4 regions of the Limnohabitans sp. INBF003 genome follow, and region 1 is predicted to be linked to each of the others. Evidence: predicted binding sites of a transcription regulator. Region 1 holds the regulator's gene; each other region holds the start of a gene.
What was found. The regulator LexA, encoded in region 1, represses DNA repair genes until DNA is damaged. The targets are predictions, from matches to a motif close to ACTGTATNNNNATACAGT.
Positions count from the first base shown of each region.

Region 1 (4,419 bases):
ACGTGACCGACCAGGCCCCCGGCCTCGGGGTGGACACCCCCGAAGACCTGGCCCGAGTGCGGGCGCTGCTGGGCTGAGCCAAAACAATTTTTCTGTCAAAAATGCCGTAAGCCTGCTTAGAGGCTGGCGTGATATTCTCAAAAAGACAAACGTCGGGTTCGCCTGACCTCAGATTTCAAACGATAAGAGGACCTTCCCCATGAGACTGATTCTGTTGGGCGCACCCGGCGCCGGCAAAGGCACACAAGCCACCTTCATCTGCCAGAAATACAACATCCCCCAAATCTCCACCGGCGACATGCTGCGCGCAGCGGTCAAAGCAGGCACCGAACTGGGCCTGCAAGCCAAAGCCGTGATGGACGCAGGCGGTCTGGTCAGCGACGACCTGATCATCAACCTGGTCAAAGAGCGCATCGCCCAGGCCGATTGCGCCAACGGCTTCCTGTTTGACGGCTTCCCCCGCACCATCCCTCAGGCCGATGCCATGAAGGCTGCAGGCGTCAAGCTCGACTACGTGCTCGAAATCGATGTGCCTTTTGACGCCATCATCGACCGCATGAGCGGCCGCCGCTCGCACCCCGCTTCGGGCCGCACCTATCACGTCAAGTTCAACCCGCCCAAAGTCGACGGCGTGGACGACGTGACCGGCGAACCCCTGGTGCAACGCGCCGACGACCAGGAAGAAACCGTCAAAAAGCGCCTGGACGTCTACAGCGCCCAGACCCGCCCCTTGGTGGACTACTACGCCAACTGGGCCAAGGCCGACGCCTCAGCCGCCCCCAAATACCGTGCCATCAGCGGCACCGGCAGCGTGGAAGACATCACCGCCCGCGCCTTTGCGGCATTGGCTGACTGATTTTTCAGCGGCTCCAATGAACAAAGCCCCGCAATGCGGGGCTTTGTTGTTTCTGGTTCTTGTGGGTATTTCAGCCCATCAAATCCAGCATCAGACTCACCCGCGCCTTGTACGCATTGAGCCCTGCAGGCGCCGTCTGCAACGCCGCAGGTTGCCCCACGATCTGCCCTTCGGCGCAGCGGGTGGTCAGGCGAACGGCCACGCCCTGGGCCTGCGCACCGGCCAGTGCGCTGAGCAGGCTTTGGTGCAGCGTGCCGTTGCCGGTGCCCGCCACCACCAAGCCTTTCACACCCGCAGCAACCAAGGCGCGCACCTGCCGAGCATCAGCAGCAGCGTGGCTGTGCAACACCGCCACCCAAGGCCAGTCGGCGGCAGGCAAGGCCAGCGCCTGGCGGGCATGGGCGTGCGGCACAACCTGGGCATGCGGCGCATTCACCGCATGGGCCCAGCGCACCCGGCCTTGCTCCACCCAACCCACGGGGCCGGACTCGCCCGAGCTGAAAGCGTCCAGCCTGTAGGGATGGACTTTTTGCACATCGCGGGCGCTGTGGATGCGGCCAGCGCAGACGGCCTGTACGCCTCTCGCCATCGGGTCGTGCACCACGGCCAAGGCGTCCAGCAGGTTTTGCGGGCCATCGGGTGTCAAGGCGGTGGCTGGGCGCATCGCGCAGGTCAGCACCACGGGCTTGGACGTGGCCAGCACCTGTTGCAAAAACCAGGCGGTTTCTTCAAGCGTGTCGGTGCCGTGGGTGATGACGATGCCGCCCACATCGGGCTGCGCGAGCCAGTGCGTGCAGCGCTGTGCCAGCGCTTGCCAGGTGGCGTGGTCCATGTCCTTGCTGTCGAGTTGGGCCACTTGTTCGCACACCAGAGCGGCCCCCTGCAGCGCGTCATTCAGGCCAGGAACAGCGTCCAGCAAGTGCTGCACACCCAGTTGCCCGGCGGTGTAACCGGTGTGGTCAGCGGCGCTGGCCGCCGTGCCGGCAATGGTGCCGCCTGTGCCCAAAACCACGATTTTCTGAATTTTTTTTGCGTCCACCACTTGCACTGCCCCAAAAACTGGTTAAAAATACAGTCACTGGATGAAACAACAGTTCACCCAATCCCCACAAGGAGACCGCCATGACCGACAGCCCCAAACTCACCGCCCGGCAGCAAGAAATTCTGGAACTGATCCAGAACACCATTGCCAACACCGGCGCCCCCCCCACGCGTGCCGAAATCGCCAGCGTGCTGGGCTTCAAGTCGGCCAATGCGGCAGAAGAACACCTCAAGGCCCTGGCCCGCAAAGGGGCCATTGAGCTGGTCAGCGGCACCTCACGCGGCATCCGCCTCAAAGGCAGCAACCGCAGCAGCCTGCGTGCACCATCTGACTTGTTCAGCCTCACCCTGCCCGGTCTGGGCCAATTGAGTTTGCCATTGATCGGCCGCGTGGCCGCCGGGTCGCCCATTTTGGCGCAGGAACACGTCGATCGCACCTACCAGCTTGAAAGCACACTGTTTTCCGAACAACCCGACTATCTGCTCCGGGTACGGGGCATGTCCATGCGCGACGTCGGCATCATGGACGGCGACCTGCTGGCCGTGAAATCGACCAAAGAAGTTCGCAATGGCCAGATCGTGGTGGCCCGGCTGGGCGATGAAGTCACGGTCAAGCGCCTGCGCAAAACCGCCAACGGCATCGAGCTGCTGCCCGAAAACCCCGATTACCAAACCATTGTGGTCAACCCCGAAGAGCCTTTCGACATCGAAGGCCTGGCCGTGGGTCTGATCCGCAACACGCTCCTGATGTAAGTCTCCTGCTTGTTGCATCAGGTGGCGGGCGCTGGCGGCATGAAGCTGTCAGCCCTGATGCAACAGGCTCTTTCAGCAATCCTGCCTGTGTCCAACCTCCATGCTTTTGAAAGGTTTCACATGGGAATCGCTCTGCTTGCTCTTTCGGGTCTTTTTCAAGGCTTCTCCAATTTCAACCGTGTCCCACCTTCGGTGACCAAGCCCCAACGCGCAAACGCCTACTTGCGCCCCGTCTGGACTGCGCGCAGACCGGCGTGTCCGCAGCAACAAGGCTTGAAAACCCCAGCTCTGCCGCACCGGTCAGCGTCTGCATCGGCTCCACCTGCCCTGCGAGTCTTGCGGGTCACCGAAAGTGATCAACGGGTCAAAGGTGCTGGTCGCATGGTGATTTCAGGCCGCATGGCCGATGTCTGCGCCGAATTGGACCGCCTGGCGGCCATTGAGGCCGCACAAGTGCGCGCTTGATCAGAAAAGCGTCCCCAGCGGCCTGATCAGGCTGCCCCGTCAAGGCACAATGGAGGGATGAACATTGTGATCCTTGACGACTACCAAGATGCAGTGCGCAAACTCAGTTGCGCAGCCAAACTCGAAAATTTTCCGGCCAAGGTCTACACCAACACGGTCAAAGGCATCGGTCAGCTGTCGGTCCGTTTAAAAGATGCAGACATCATTGTCCTGATCCGCGAGCGCACCCAGCTGACACGCGCCGTGATCGAAAAACTGCCCCGCTTGAAATTGATTGTCCAGACAGGTCGCTTGGGCGGTCACATCGATCTGGCCGCCTGCACGGAGCGAGGCGTGGCTGTCGCCGAAGGTGTGGGCTCTCCCGTCGCACCAGCAGAGCTGACTTGGGCTTTGATCATGGCCGCAGCACGGCGCTTGCCCCAATACATTGGCAACCTCAAACACGGTGCGTGGCAGCAGTCAGGACTGAAAGCGGCCTCCATGCCGGCCAATTTTGGCTTGGGCACAGTTCTCAAAGGCAAAACCCTGGGCATCTGGGGTTACGGAAAAATTGGCCAATTGGTGGCGGGCTACGGCAAAGCATTTGGCATGGATGTGATGGTTTGGGGCAGCGACGAGTCGCGCACCAAAGCCAGCCAGGACGGCTACCGTGCCGCGAGCAGTCGCACCGCATTTTTTGAAGAAGCCGACGTGCTGTCACTCCATCTGCGCTTCAACGACGCGACCCAAGGCATCGTGACCAGCGATGACCTGGGGCGCATGAAACCGTCCGCCTTGTTTGTCAACACGTCCCGAGCGGAGTTGATCGAACCCAACGCCTTGATAGGGGCCTTGAACCGGGGCCATCCGGGTTTGGCCGCCATCGATGTTTTTGAATCCGAACCGATTTTGCAAGGCTCGGCTTTGCTGCGCCTCGAAAACTGCATCTGCACGCCCCACATTGGCTATGTCGAAAAAGACAGCTACGAACATTATTTCGGTGCCGCTTTCGACAACGTGGTGAACTTCATCAAGGGCACACCGACCAACATCGTCAACCCTGGCGCATTGCAAGTGCGGCGCTGACAACACGCCACCCTAGCACCATCGCCCCTTGACCGCGACCACAGCTCACACGCCCCACACCGGTTTGCCGGGTGTTTTATGGCCCATGATGTTTGGCAACATCGTGATCGGCACCGGCGTCATGGTTGCCGCCGGGGTGCTCAACGACATTGTTTCGTCACTGTCGGTGTCGGTGGCCACCGCCGGGCACCTGATTTCGGTGGGCGCCTTGGTCGTTTGTTTGGGCGCGCCCTTGTTTG
Region 1 covers NZ_AP029222.1:1,299,235-1,303,653, reverse strand. Annotated here, with positions in the region: gene kdsB (3-deoxy-manno-octulosonate cytidylyltransferase) at 1-77, shown strand, start outside; gene adk (adenylate kinase) at 200-856, shown strand; gene ACZ5VE_RS05980 (asparaginase) at 927-1,895, opposite strand; gene lexA (transcriptional repressor LexA) at 1,979-2,650, shown strand; gene ACZ5VE_RS05970 (hypothetical protein) at 2,924-3,115, shown strand; gene ACZ5VE_RS05965 (D-2-hydroxyacid dehydrogenase family protein) at 3,173-4,180, shown strand; gene ACZ5VE_RS05960 (MFS transporter) at 4,209-4,419, shown strand, end outside.

Region 2 (4,419 bases), 630 kb from region 1:
CTGGGTTTTGTCGCCGATTTCAGCGAGGGCCACAACGCCAGTTGAAACGAGAAGGGATTCCATGAATGCTCCAAGGCCGGATCCGAAAACGAATGACCACGACGCGTCTCCGGCCTGAACGGAGGCATCATGGTCAAAGGTCTTGCCAGGCGTGGTGCTGCTTGCGCCATGGTCAAAAACGACCAAGTATGTTGACGCAAGCCTCTTGGGTGAAAGAGCGGCTACTCCCCAGTGACGGCGGCGATCTTACCATGCAGTCATCTGCACTTTCCTGGTCCAGCGCTCGTCAAAACAAGCCCATTTGCCCCACGGTAGACGGCGGCCTGAAACCCGCCACACTCCAGTCGTGCCGCTGACGGTTCAGGCCCAACCGCCTGCAAGCCTTGTCAAAGCGCTGGGCGATCAGGTCGGCCCAGATGCCCTGGCCGCTGCGGCGTGTGGCAAAGCTGGCGTCGTAGTCCTTGCCGCCGCGCAGGTCGTGCATGCGGGCCATCACGCGGGCGGCGCGGTCGGGGTAGTGCAGGTCCAGCCATTGCCTGAAAAGCGGCGACAACTCCCACGGCAGGCGCAGCACCACATAAAACGCACTGGTGGCACCGGCATCGCGGGCGGCGGCCAGCACCTGCTCCATGTCGTCGTTGATGAACGGGATTTGCGGCGACACACTCACCCCCACCGGAATGCCCGCATCGACCAGCGTGCGGATAGTGCGCAAGCGTCGCCAGGGCGCAGCAGCCCGCGGCTCCATGCGGCGGGCCAGATCGGTGTCGAGCGTGGTCACGCTCACATAAACGCCCGCCTGCTTGCGAGCCGCCATGGGCGCTAGCAGGTCAATGTCGCGCTCGATGCCGCTGCCCTTGGTCACCACGGCCATGGGGTGGTGGCAGTCGTGCAGCACCTGCAACACCTCGCGGGTCAGGCGCAGCTCACGGTCCAGCGGCTGGTAGGCGTCGGTGATGGTGCCCAGCGCCATCATGCCGGGGCTGTACCGCGGGCTCGCCAGTTCATGCACCAAGTGGTCGGCCAGCCCCCGCTTGGCGATCAGCCGGGTTTCAAAGTCCAGCCCGGGCGAGAGGCCCAAATAGCTGTGCGATGGGCGGGCATAGCAATAGCTGCAACCGTGCTCACAGCCCCGATAAGGGTTGATCGAGCGGTCAAAGCCGATGTCGGGCGAGGTGTTGCGGCTGATGGCGCTTTTGGCTTGTTCCCAGGTCCAGGTGGTGGTGATGCGCGGAGCATCTTCGGATTCAACGGCCCAGCCATCGTCAAACGGTTCACGGGCATCGCGCTCAAAGCGGTGTGCCAAGCGCGTGGCGCTGCCACGGCCTTTGATGGCGTCCAGCGCAATGGGAATGTGGGCAATGGTCATGAACTGTATTTTCATACAGTATTTTGATTGAATGCAAGCGCCACCTGCATTCAGCGCCAACGCTTGTCCGCCGCCCTGCCGGTCAGGCCCGGCAACAGACCAGATGATGGCTCAGACCGTGGGCGTGTTGGAGCGGCCCTTCAGCATCGGCCCTGTCGCGGCCAAACAGACATAATCGCCGACCGTTCTGGTGGCTTGTTGCACGCCATCCACCGTCAATCGACGCTCAACAATGAGGTTCATCGCACCCGTGTTTTCATCCAGCTGACCCGCCAGCCAGCCACCGGCAAAGTTCGACTGAAAATGCAACTTACCGTCTGTGCCTTTCCAAGGCGTGGCGTTGAGTGACTTGAGCTGAATTTGGTCATGACGCTGGCGAACATCCACGCTGATCCGATAGGGCAAGGCCTGCTTGGCGGTGCCAGCATCCGTCGATGCGGTGGCTTCCATTCCGGAACACACCAGGGCTTTGTCCCATGCAGCCTCTTGAGCGCAACCCGCCAACAACACAAGGGTCAACCCCATCAACACTGATTTCATTGCAAGACTCCTCCAAAGCCGCACATTTTGATGAGCGGTCATGAAAGCCAGCTTAAGAGGATGGAGCACCCTCCTCAAGACCGAAAAACCAGCGCTCAAGCCCGGTCCATGGCAGCCCAGACCGCATTCAATTCGCTCACCGATGTGGGCCGCACCAGTCGGGCGATCTCCTGACCATCACGCAAAAACACCAGTGTGGGCCAAAGCTTGACGCGGAAAGAACGCCCAAGCGCACGGCCCGAGCCGTCTTCCACCTTGAGGTGTTGCCATTGCGGGTGCTCTGCCATCGCCTGTGTGACGGCGGGCTGGGCAGCGCGGCAATGGCCGCACCAGTCGGTGCCAAATTCGAGTAAGGTCAGACCACGCCAAGCGTCCACATCGGCGCGGCTGGGGGCTTCGATTTCACTGAGGTAAGGGGCGGGCATGTTGAATTGACGCAGAGTTGAGCTGGCAATGGTATGGCAAGCTTGGCTTTGGGCTGCAGACACAGCCTGCTGCAAAAACGGTCAAACGCCAGCCAGATCACGCAAGGCTTGCGGGTTGGGCAAGCCCAGCACACGCCCCGCGCCACTGATGAGTTGGCGCTCACGCAAATGGCGCAGCACCCGAGAAAAAGTTTCTGGCGCAATGCCCAATTGGGCGGCAATGGTGCGTTTGCGTTCACGCAAGGTGACAGCTAGGCCACCGGCCAGCGCATCAGTTTCGGCGTGGCGCAAGAGCCACTCGGCGCAACGCGCATCGGCGTCTTTGGCCAGACGGCTCACCCCCAGCTCGGTTTGTTGGCGCTGCGAACGCGCCATGTCAATCAGCAGGTTTTGCGAGGCCTCGGGCAAGGCTTTCACTTCGGCCACAAAGTCGGGCACGCTGACATAGTGCAGCTGCACCGGTGATTCGGCCACAGCGTCTACCGCATGTGGCAAGCCCAGCAAGCCAGAAGCGGCCTCCAGCCAGAAAGGCCCTTCGACCACACCCAGTTGGTGCGTCATTTCACCTTGCGTCATCACCCCCAAAACCACCCGGCCCTGCATCACATGCACGATGCGATCGACCGCATCACCCCGTCGCAGCAAGACGGTACCGGCCTCCAGACGGGTGGCGGGCTCGGAGGAAAGGGGCAAAGAAGTATCCAACATGATGGCCCTGAATGTGCCAGATCACAGGGCCTGCGGGTTTGACACACATCAATACCCGGCGGGGCTTCTTGCGACTTGTGCCAGTCGCCCGATTTACGCCCGATTTGCGTCAATTCAGTGGCGTCAAATCAGACCACCAAAATCGCCCGAAAGTCGTTCACATTGGTGTGCGTGGGGCCCGTGATGACCAAATCCCCCAATGCCTCAAAAAAGCCGTAGGCATCGTTGCGCTGCAGGTGCTCGTCCACCTTGTGGCCCAGTGCCTGGGCACGGGCCAAGGTGTCGGGGGTCACTTGCGCCCCGGCGTTGTCTTCGATGCCGTCAATGCCATCGGTGTCGGCGGCCAAGGCCCACACACCGGGCTGGCCTTGCAGGGCCTGGGCCAGGCCCATGCAAAACTCGCCCGCCCGGCCGCCTCGGCCTTTGGGCGTGCCCGCTGGTTGGGGCTTGATGGTCACGGTGGTTTCGCCGCCGCTCAAGATCACGCACGGCTTTTGAAACGGCCCCTGCCCCTTCGCCGCAGCGCGGGCCAGCGCAGCGTGCACCTTGCCCACCTCACGCGATTCACCCTCGATCTCGTCACTCAGTATGTAAACATGAAGGCCTTGTGCGCGGGCTGCCTCGGCAGCGGCTTCGAGCGATTGTTGGGGCGTGGCGATCATGTGCAGGGCATGGCCTGCAAACACGGGCGAACCGGGTTTGGGCGTTTCCCAGATACCAGCTTGCAGGGCTTGCAACACCTCGGACGGTACAGCGATGGCGTAGCGCTGCAAGATGGCCAATGCGTCGGCGCAGGTGCTGGCATCGGCCACGGTGGGGCCGCTGGCGATGATGGACGGGTCGTCGCCCGGCACATCGCTGATGGTGAGCGTGACCACCCGAGCCGGGGCGCAGGCCGCCGCCAAACGCCCGCCCTTGATCCGCGAGAGGTGTTTGCGCAAACAGTTCATTTCGGCAATGTTGGCCCCGCTGGCCAGCAGCTGGCGGTTGATGTCTTGCTTGACCTGCAAACTGATCCCGTCGGCAGGCAAGGTCAGCAAGGACGATCCACCGCCCGAAATCAGGCACAACACCAGGTCATCGGCCGTCAGGCCCTGAGTCAGCTCAAGAATCCGCTCAGCCGCCTTTAAGCCCGCCGCATCCGGCACCGGGTGCGCGGCCTCGACCACCTCGATGCGCTCAGGCACACCCTCTGGACGTGGCGGTGTGTGACCATAGCGCGTGACCACCAGGCCCGACAGCGGTGCGTCTTGGGGCCACAAAGCCTCGACCGCCTGCGCCATGGCGCCTCCGGCTTTGCCTGCGCCCAGCACCAGGGTGCGGCCCTTGGCAGGGTCTGGCGGCGTTGGCAAATGGGCAGCCGTGTTGTGCAGCGGC
Region 2 covers NZ_AP029222.1:673,142-677,560, reverse strand. Annotated here, with positions in the region: gene ACZ5VE_RS03240 (TMEM165/GDT1 family protein) at 1-63, opposite strand, end outside; yybP-ykoY riboswitch at 76-242, opposite strand; gene ACZ5VE_RS03235 (PA0069 family radical SAM protein) at 287-1,369, opposite strand; gene ACZ5VE_RS03230 (hypothetical protein) at 1,481-1,951, opposite strand; gene ACZ5VE_RS03225 (thioredoxin family protein) at 2,005-2,334, opposite strand; gene ACZ5VE_RS03220 (Crp/Fnr family transcriptional regulator) at 2,416-3,042, opposite strand; gene ACZ5VE_RS03215 (glycerate kinase type-2 family protein) at 3,171-4,419, opposite strand, start outside.
Region 2: ACZ5VE_RS03235 (PA0069 family radical SAM protein) is a predicted target of LexA. The motif match lies at 1,372-1,389, and genes of this name have one in related genera.

Region 3 (4,419 bases), 850 kb from region 1:
AATTTTTGTCATTGATTCCCAAATAAGGACTGACCATGTTGGTACGCCTGCTTTACGCCAGCCGAGTGGTGGATTCCCGCCCGGAAACCATCGACGCCATCCTGACCCAGTCGCGCCAGTACAACCCGTCCAGCGGCATCACAGGCATCCTGTGCTACGGTGGCGGCATCTTTTTGCAAGCCATCGAAGGTGGCCGCAACGCCGTGAGCGAACTGTATGGTCACATCCAGAAAGATGTGCGCCACAAAGACGTGGTCTTGCTGCATTACGAAGAAATCAGTGAACGCCGCTTCGGTGGCTGGACCATGGGCCAGGTCGATGCCTCGCGTGTGAACACCAACATCCTGCTCAAGTACTCCGAGCGCGCTGAGCTAGACCCTTACAGCGTCTCGGGCAAAGTCTCTCTGGCCTTGCTCGAAGAGCTGATGGCCACTGCATCCATCATCGGCCGCGCCTGATCCGATGCAGCTCATCGGCTGCGATTTTTCCAGCAGTCCCAGCAAGCGTAAACCCATTGTGCTGGCGCTGGGCAATGCCCGGCAGGGCAGGGTGCAACTGCAAGCCCTGCACACCTTTGAAACCCTGAACGCATTCGGCCATTGGTTGGCGCAGCCTGCCGACTGGGTGGGCGGTTTTGATTTGCCCTTTGGCTTGCCGCGTGAACTGGTGGAAAGCCTGGGCTGGCCCACCGACTGGGCGGCCTGCATGGACCACTATGGCGCGCTGGAGCGCCCCCAAATTCGCGAACAGTTTGCGGCGTTTTGCAACGCCCGCCCCGTGGGTGGCAAGTTTGCCCACCGCGCCGCTGACCGGCCCGCAGGCTCCAGCCCCTCCATGAAATGGGTCAACCCGCCAGTGGCCTACATGCTGCACGCGGGCGTGCCCCTGTTGCGCCAAGCGGGTGTGCACCTGCCCGGCCTGCACGCAGGCGACACCCGCCGCGTGGCGCTGGAAGCCTACCCCGGCCTGCTGGCGCGTGAGGTCTTGGGCAACCAAAGCTACAAAAGTGACGACAAAGCCAAACAAACCCCCGAGCGCTTGCTGGCCCGGCGTGAACTGCTCAGCGCCTTGGAGCGCGGCCAGACCCGACTGGGCCTGCGCCTGGTGGCCAGCAACGCCCTGTTGGGGCGCTTGGCAGATGACGCCAGCGGCGATGCCCTGGACGCCACCTTGTGCCTGATGCAAGCGGCCTGGGCGCAGCAACAGCACGAAGCCGGGCATCCGCAATACGGCCTGCCGCCGTGCGACCCACTCGAAGGCTGGATCGTCACCGCCTGATGCTGCCACATCTTGTAGGAGCCAGCCCTGCTGGCGATGGGGTGGTTGTGTAACTGCGGTCTATTGCTTGCAGGGCAAGCTCCTACGGTCGACTCAGCGTTCCGTTTCCAGATCCGGAATCCGGTTGAACGCGATGCGCATCGGCGCGGCGTCCAGCGCGTGGTGGGCGCTGGCAAAGTACACCGCGTTCTTGCCATAAGTGCGGTTGAGCACGTCCATGGCCGACATCAGTCGGGTCCGGTCGCGGTGAACTTCTTGGTTTTGCCTTGTCTGCGCAGCACGGGCGGTGGGTTCATCTTCAAGCGAATCAAACAAATCCGGTGTGTGCTGACTCGCCAGCACCAGCCCGCACAGCTGCACGCCCACAGCTTGCGGGCGCTGCAGCAGGTGCAAGCCGCTGAACCAAAGCTGGTCGAGCGTGTGCAGCAAAAAGCCCGTGTCTTGCGTCTCGCCCACATGCACAGCGCGCTCGCCACCGGCCTCGCGTTGCCAACGGTGGTCGCAGCGCACAAACACCTGCATGGCCGTGGCATAAAAACCTTGCTTGCGCAGCCGCATGGCCGCCTTTTGCGTTAAGCGGTGCAGCACTTGGTGCGCGCCTGTGGGGTGGCGCAAATCGGGCGGCAGCACATGCGAATGCCCAAGCGAGCGCGCTACCGTGGCGCGTGGCCCGTACCACTGGCCGCGCAGCCTGTCGTACATGTCGGAACCCGCCAGCCCGCCCCAGGCCGTGTGCAGCAAATCACGCGGCGCGGCATACAGCTGTTCCATGGTCTCGATGCCGCAACGCGACAGGCGCTCGCGCATGCGGGGGCCAATGCCTTGCAGGGCCGAGAGCTTGAGGGGTAACAGCCGCTCGGGCAATTCGTGCTGCTCGATCACCGTCAGGCCATCGGGCTTGTGCATGTCGCTGGCCAGCTTGCCCAGCAGCGTGTTGGGCGCAATGCCAATCGAGGTGCGCATGCACTCGCCCACCTCGGCCAGCAGCGCCGCCTTGATCTGCTGGGCCAGCGCCACAGCGCGTTCACGCTCACGCCAGCGACCGGTCAGCTCGCACTCCATCTCGTCAATGCTCACCACCTGCCGCACTTGCGCCAACCGGTCCACCACGGCCACGGCCTGCTGGTGCACCTGCACATACTTCGCGTGGTCAGCCAACACCAGCGCAATGCCCGGACACATCCGTTTGGCGTCGGCCACCCGCGTGCCCGTTTTGACACCAAAAGCCTTGGCCTCAATGCTGGCCGCAATGCAACTCGACGAATCTGCCATGACCGGCACCACCCCCACCGGCCGCCCACGCAAGGCCGGATCGAGCTGCTGCTCGACCGAAGCGAAGTAGCTGTTGAAGTCGATGAAGAGGGAGCGAAGCATGGCAATATACTGTATTTATGTACAGTATATTGTCAACCTGAAAAATTTAAAACAGAGAGGAAGAGTCATGCGGACGCTGATAATTACCCGCCGCAGGTGACCGCACCGATGACGGCACGGCAACCTGCCCCGAGGCCGATGGGATGTGGCGGCAGCAGGGCGGGCAGTGTTTGTTCTTTCACAAAACCGACAAGGCTTTTTGATGTTTGGCAGTTTCTTTCTTTCACGCCGTTGGGCCTTGTGGGCTTGGGGTGGTTTGTTGGTGTTGGTGGCGCTGGTGTTCATCACGGTGCAGCAGACGGTCAAGCTCAACACCTGGTACGGCCAGTTTTACGACCTGTTGCAAAAGCCCGAGCAAGCAGGCGGGTTGGCCATGTTTTGGGGTTTCATGCAGCAGTTCGCGTGGATCGCGTTCCCCTACATGCTGCTGCGCAGTCTGGAAACGTACCTCGCCTCGCACTACGCCTTTCGTTGGCGTCAGGCCATGACCGAGGTGTATTTGCCGCGTTGGCAAAAGACCAGTGAGACGGTCGAAGGCGCTTCGCAGCGCATTCAAGAAGACTGCATGCGCTTTGCCCGCCAAACCGAAAATCTGGGGCTGGGCTTGGTGCGGGCAGTGCTGACGCTGGCCTCGTTCATCCCGATTTTGTGGGCGCTGTCCAAGGGGATGGCGATTGCCTGGCTGCAGTTTGAGGGCTCGCTGTTTTGGGTGGCTTTGACCACCGCCTTGGGCGGCACCGTGCTGTCGTGGTTTGTGGGCATTCGCCTGCCGGGGCTCGAATACAACAACCAAAAGACCGAAGCCGCATTGCGCAAGAATTTGGTGTATGCCGAAGACGACCGCAGCCGCATGGATTTGCCCACCGTGCTGAACTTGTTCACAGGGGTGCGGCTGAACAACTTCCGTTTGTTCAACCACTATGCTTACTTCAATCTCTGGAGCAATTTTTACAGCCAGACGATGGTGATCTTTCCTTACCTGCTGATGGGGCCGTCGCTGTTCACCGGGCTGATCACGCTGGGCGTGATCCAGCAGGTCAGCAATGCGTTTGGCAAGGTGAACGAGGCTTTTTCATACCTGATCGAGCGCTGGACCGACATCACCGAGCTGCGCTCGATTCACAAGCGCTTGACCGAATTTGAAAAGGGCTTGGCCTGAACCGAGGCCGATGGGCCGATCCGTGCGCCTCAGATGGCTGCAGCGGCCATGTCTGAAGGCAGCGGGTCCAGTGCCTTGAGTGCTTGAATGGCCTCGGCGTCGGTGCGGTACATCTTGAGGAATGGCCCTTCGTCCAGTTCGCCTGCGCGGTGCAAAGCGTTTTCTACAGGCAGCTTGATGCCGCTGATGTGCAGGGTGATGTCCCGGCTAGACAGCTGCCGGTGCAGTTGCCCAAAGGTTTCTACGCCTGTGGCATCGATGCGGTTGATCGGGTGTGCAAACAGGCACACATGTTTTGTGTCGCGGTGACGCGCCAGGTGATCGGCGATGGCGCGCTCAAAGTCGCTTGCGGCAGCAAAGTCCAGCTCGGCGTCCATGCGCAGCGCATACAGGTGCTGCGCCAAGGGCGCTAGCTTCCACAAATGCCGGTCGCGCAGGCTGCCATCAGCATGCAGGCCCACTTCGATGATGCGCGGGTGCAAGCGGGTGTGCAAAAAGTGGCTCAAACCCACCAACACACCGGTCATCACGCCCCAGTAAATGCGCGGTGCGGTGGCCAAGGTGATGGCAAAGGTCACGCCTGCGGTGATCGTTTCGATGCGGTCAAT
Region 3 covers NZ_AP029222.1:453,021-457,439, forward strand. Annotated here, with positions in the region: gene folE (GTP cyclohydrolase I) at 1-26, shown strand, start outside; gene ACZ5VE_RS02230 (BLUF domain-containing protein) at 36-458, shown strand; gene ACZ5VE_RS02235 (DUF429 domain-containing protein) at 463-1,278, shown strand; gene ACZ5VE_RS02240 (Y-family DNA polymerase) at 1,372-2,652, opposite strand; gene ACZ5VE_RS02245 (putative transporter) at 2,855-3,811, shown strand; gene ACZ5VE_RS02250 (SulP family inorganic anion transporter) at 3,841-4,419, opposite strand, start outside.
Region 3: ACZ5VE_RS02240 (Y-family DNA polymerase) is a predicted target of LexA. The motif match lies at 2,661-2,678, and genes of this name have one in related genera.

Region 4 (4,419 bases), 780 kb from region 1:
GTGGCAAAAACGACGTGGCATTGCGGTGGCGGTGTGCGCCAGCGGCAACTACGTGGCGGGGGCCTTGTGGCCGCCTTTGGCCCAGCACGGGGTCGAGACCGTGGGCTGGCGCAGCACCTATGTTGCTTTGGGGCTGTTTTGCGGCATCGGCATGGCGCTGCTCAGCTTGCTCATGCGCCAGCGGCCGCCGCTGTTGCAAACCCCGGTGGCGGGCAGTGCCCAGGCACAGCAGTCGCAGCGGCCTTTTGGCTTGAGCCTGAACAAAGCGCAATTTTTGTTGTGCGTGGCGGGCGTGGCTTGCTGTGTGGCCATGGCCATGCCGCAGGTGCACATCGTGGCTTATTGCACCGACCTGGGTTTTGGCGCTGCACGCGGGGCCGAAATGCTTTCGCTCATGCTGGCCAGCGGCATTGCCAGCCGGCTCATCTCGGGCTTGATTTGCGACCGCATTGGCGGCTTGCGCACGCTGGTGCTGGGCTCGGTTTTGCAAGGCGTGGCCTTGCTGCTGTTTTTGCCCTTCAACGGCCTGGTGTCGCTCTACGTCATCTCGGCCTTGTTTGGCCTGTTTCAAGGCGGCATCGTGCCCGCTTACGCGATCATCGTGCGCGAGTACTTCCCGGCCAAGGAAGCGGGTTCACGCGTGGGGGCGGTGATTTTTGCCACCCTGATCGGCATGGCCTTGGGCGGCTGGATGTCGGGCAAGGTTTTTGACCTCACGGGCTCGTACCACGCGGCTTTCATCAACGGGGTGTTGTGGAACGCGCTCAACCTGAGCGTGGCCTTGTGGCTGCTGTGGCGCGTCAAGCGGGCGGCGGTCGTGAGCGCCTGATGGCCCTCAGCGCGTCTCGCGCGTCACGTCTTGCTCAAAACTGGCGTTTTGCAGCGAGTCGTGTTCGGCCATCCAGCCGCTGTAGACGGTCTTGAAGTCGGCCACGATCTGCGCCAGCGGCATGTCGTCAAAGCTGCCGCGCTGGTTCACGTACTCCATGTGCCGGTTGCCCGCCTTGTCAAACGGGTGGTAGATCGAATCGTTTCGCCCATCAAACTCCAAAGGCAACAGACCAAACTTGTCGCACAGCCCGATGTTGAAAGCGGGCGTGGCCTTGACCCATTGGCCCTCCAGCCAGATGTCGGCATAACCATGCCAGATGAACACATCGGTCTGCATGGTCTGGCGCAAGCGCTCGGTGCTCAGGTGGTTGCGCACATCGGCATAGCCCAGGCGTGCGTGCAGGCCCACCGCACGGCAGGCTGCGGCCATCAAGGCCGCTTTGGGCACGCACCAGCCAGCGCCTTGGGCAATGACCGAGCTGGCCCGCATGCCTTCGGGTGCGAGGTCGATGCGGTACGGGTCGTATCGGAACTGGTCGCGCACCGCCAGATAAAGCGACACGGCACGTTCACGGTCGTCTTGGCCTTGCGCGTTCTCACTGGCAAAGGCGATCACGGCCGGGTGGTCGCTGTCGATCAGGGCGGTGGCTGCAAGGGTGGCGGCAGAGGGGCGGGTGTTCATGCGTTCACTGTAGCCTGTGCGGCAGCGCGGGGCTGTCACGCTGGCTATAGTGGCCTCTATTGCCCTTGGGGTTGATCAGGAAAGCATGTCATGGCGTCGGTGTTGAATTTTGGTGCGGTGCGTGTGCACTTGGGAGAAAAATCGGGCAAATACCCCGACGGCAATCAGCTCATCGTGCAGGGGGCCGACACCCGGGTGGCGTTTGACACCCCCGAGGTGGCCAACCGGATTGGCCCCGAACTGGACACGGTGGACCTGGTCATCCTGGGCCATGTGCACGAAGACCACATGGCCGGGCTGCACCGCCTCCCGCACGCCCGGGTGCAGGTGCACGAGGCCGATCTGGCCGCAGCCCAATCGTGGGCTGGCATGTGCCAGCACTACGGTTACCCGCAAGACGTGCTTGATGCGATGCACCAGATCGTGCAAAAGGATTTTCATTACCAGCCCCGACCCGACGCCACCGGCTACAGCGATGGCGCGTCGTGGGATTTGGGCGGCGGGGTGCGCGTGCGTGCACACCACCTGCCGGGCCACACATCGGGCCACTGCGCCTTGGTGGTTGAAAGCGAAGGCCTGGCCTTCATTGGCGACATCGACCTGACCGGCTTTGGCCCCTATTACGGCGATGCGACTTCCAGCTTGAGTGACTTTCGGCAAAGCCTGAAAAAAGTGGCGCAGCTGGAGGCCCGCATCTGGGTCACCTCGCATCACAAGGCGGTGGTCACTGACCGAGTGCAGTTTTTGCGCGATCTGGCGCGTTACGCCAGCAAGCTCGACGAACGCAGCGACCAGCTGCTGGCTTACCTGCAAACCCCGCAGAGTCTGGATGAGTTAGTCAGCCGACGCCTGCTGTACCCCCAAGGCTACGATGTGCCCTTTGTGCCCTGCGCCGAGCGCAACACCATTGGCATGCACCTGGCCGAGTTGCTGGCGCAAGGGCAAATCAGCCACCAGGACGATGGTCGCTTTGGGGTGGTTTGAGCCGACAAGTAGCACAGCCCAAGGCATAAAAAAACGCCCCAAGCCGCAAGGCCGGGGGCGCCAAAGAACAAAATGTCAGGCAACTGCAGGAAGCATGACCAGATCAGTATACTGTAAATATAAACAGTACTTTGCACCCCTCTGAGTTTGCCCACCCATTGAACGCCATGCCTTTGCCAAGACGCCGCCGCGATGACTTTGAAGACAGTCGGGTTTACGAATACCCGCAGCACTTGCGCGAAGCCATCGAAGACGCCCCCACCGGAGCAGGTGTTTACACCTTTCATGGCCAAGACGGCGACTTGCCGCTGTACATCGGCAAAAGCATCAACATCCGCGCCCGGCTGCTGTCGCACTTGCGCACGCCCGACGAAGCCCGCATGCTGCGCCAGACCCAGCGCATCAGCCACATCCGCACGGCGGGCGAGATCGGGGCTTTGCTGCTGGAAGCGCAAATGATCAAAGCCCAACACCCGCTGTTCAACCAGAAATTGCGCCGCAACAAACAGCTGTGCAGCTTGCAAATGGCGGGTGATGTGCCCCAAGTGGTTTATTCCAAGGACATTGATTTTGCGAGCGAGCCTGATTTGTATGGTCTGTTTGCCAGCCGCCACGCCGCGCTCGATGCCCTGAGGGCCATCGCCGACCAGAACAAGCTCTGCTATGGCCCGTTGGGCCTCGAAAAACTGCCACCCGGCAAAGCCTGCTTTCGGGCCGCCATCCGCCAATGTGCGGGCGTGTGCCGGGGGGATGAAAGCCCAGCCGAGCACCGTGAACGGCTGTTCAGCAGCCTGCTGGCGCAGCGCGTGGCGTGCTGGCCTTACCCCGGTGCGGTGGGTTTGGTCGAGCGCGACGAAGCCTTCACGCAAATCCATGTGGTCAACCATTGGTGCTACCTGGGCAGCGCGCCCACCATCGGCGAAGCTCGCCAACTGAGTCAGGTGGCTTCAGGCTTTGACGCCGATGGCTACAAGATCCTGTGCCGACCGCTGCTGACACAAAGCGTGGAAGTTCAGGTTTTGTCCGCCGCCTGACACCGGGCCCCTCAGTGGCCCTCAGGTCAAGGCGGTTATTGCCAACGCTTGCGCAGACCCACTGCTAGACTCAGCCTCTTCAAAAAATCCAACGCAGACATGCCTCACGATTCGCCCATCGACATCGTTTATTTGTGGGTTGACGGGAATGATTCGACCTGGCGGGCCAAACGCCAGGCCGCCCTGCAGCAACTCCCCAGCGATTCCAGTGCCGCCATGGCCCGCTACAGCAATGTGGAAGGCCGGTTTCGGGACAACCACGAGCTGCGTTACAGCCTGCGGGCCTTGGAGAAGTTTTTCCCAGACCACGGCCATGTTTACATCGTCACCGATGCCCAGGCCCCCGACTGGCTGCGCCCCTCGGACCGCTTGACGCTGGTGGACCACCGCGAACTGATCCCCGAGGCATCCTTGCCCACCTTTGATTCCGGGCACATCGAGTCCTGGATTCACCACATTCCCGGCTTGTCCGAGCGTTACTTTTACTTCAACGACGATGTGTTCTTTGGTGCCCCGGTCAGCGTCGATGACTGGTTCCATTACGATGGCTTCCATGTCACCTGGTCGGACGATCCGGTGGTCACCGACGAAGCCATGCGCATGGACGCCACGTCGCTCGAAAACGCCTGTCGCCTGTCCATTCAGTGGCTCACCGACAAAGCCCGCTCAGGCACGCCCGCCCTGCGCGAGCAAGACCCGCTGTACCAGAGCACCTTCCGCACGTTTGCGCATTCGCCCCGGCCCATGCTCAAGTCGATCCTGCTGGAGCTGGAAGAAACAGCCCCCGAGCTGTTTGCCGCTGTCCGGTCGACGGTGTTTCGCAGCTGGGACAAGCCGACCATCGTGTCGGACTTCGTGCTGCGCTGGGCCTTGGCGCATGGCGTGGCC
Region 4 covers NZ_AP029222.1:2,078,501-2,082,919, reverse strand. Annotated here, with positions in the region: gene ACZ5VE_RS09410 (MFS transporter) at 1-829, shown strand, start outside; gene ACZ5VE_RS09405 (transglutaminase domain-containing protein) at 836-1,513, opposite strand; gene ACZ5VE_RS09400 (MBL fold metallo-hydrolase) at 1,604-2,497, shown strand; gene cho (excinuclease Cho) at 2,665-3,531, shown strand; gene ACZ5VE_RS09390 (stealth family protein) at 3,631-4,419, shown strand, end outside.
Region 4: cho (excinuclease Cho) is a predicted target of LexA. The motif match lies at 2,608-2,625, and genes of this name have one in related genera.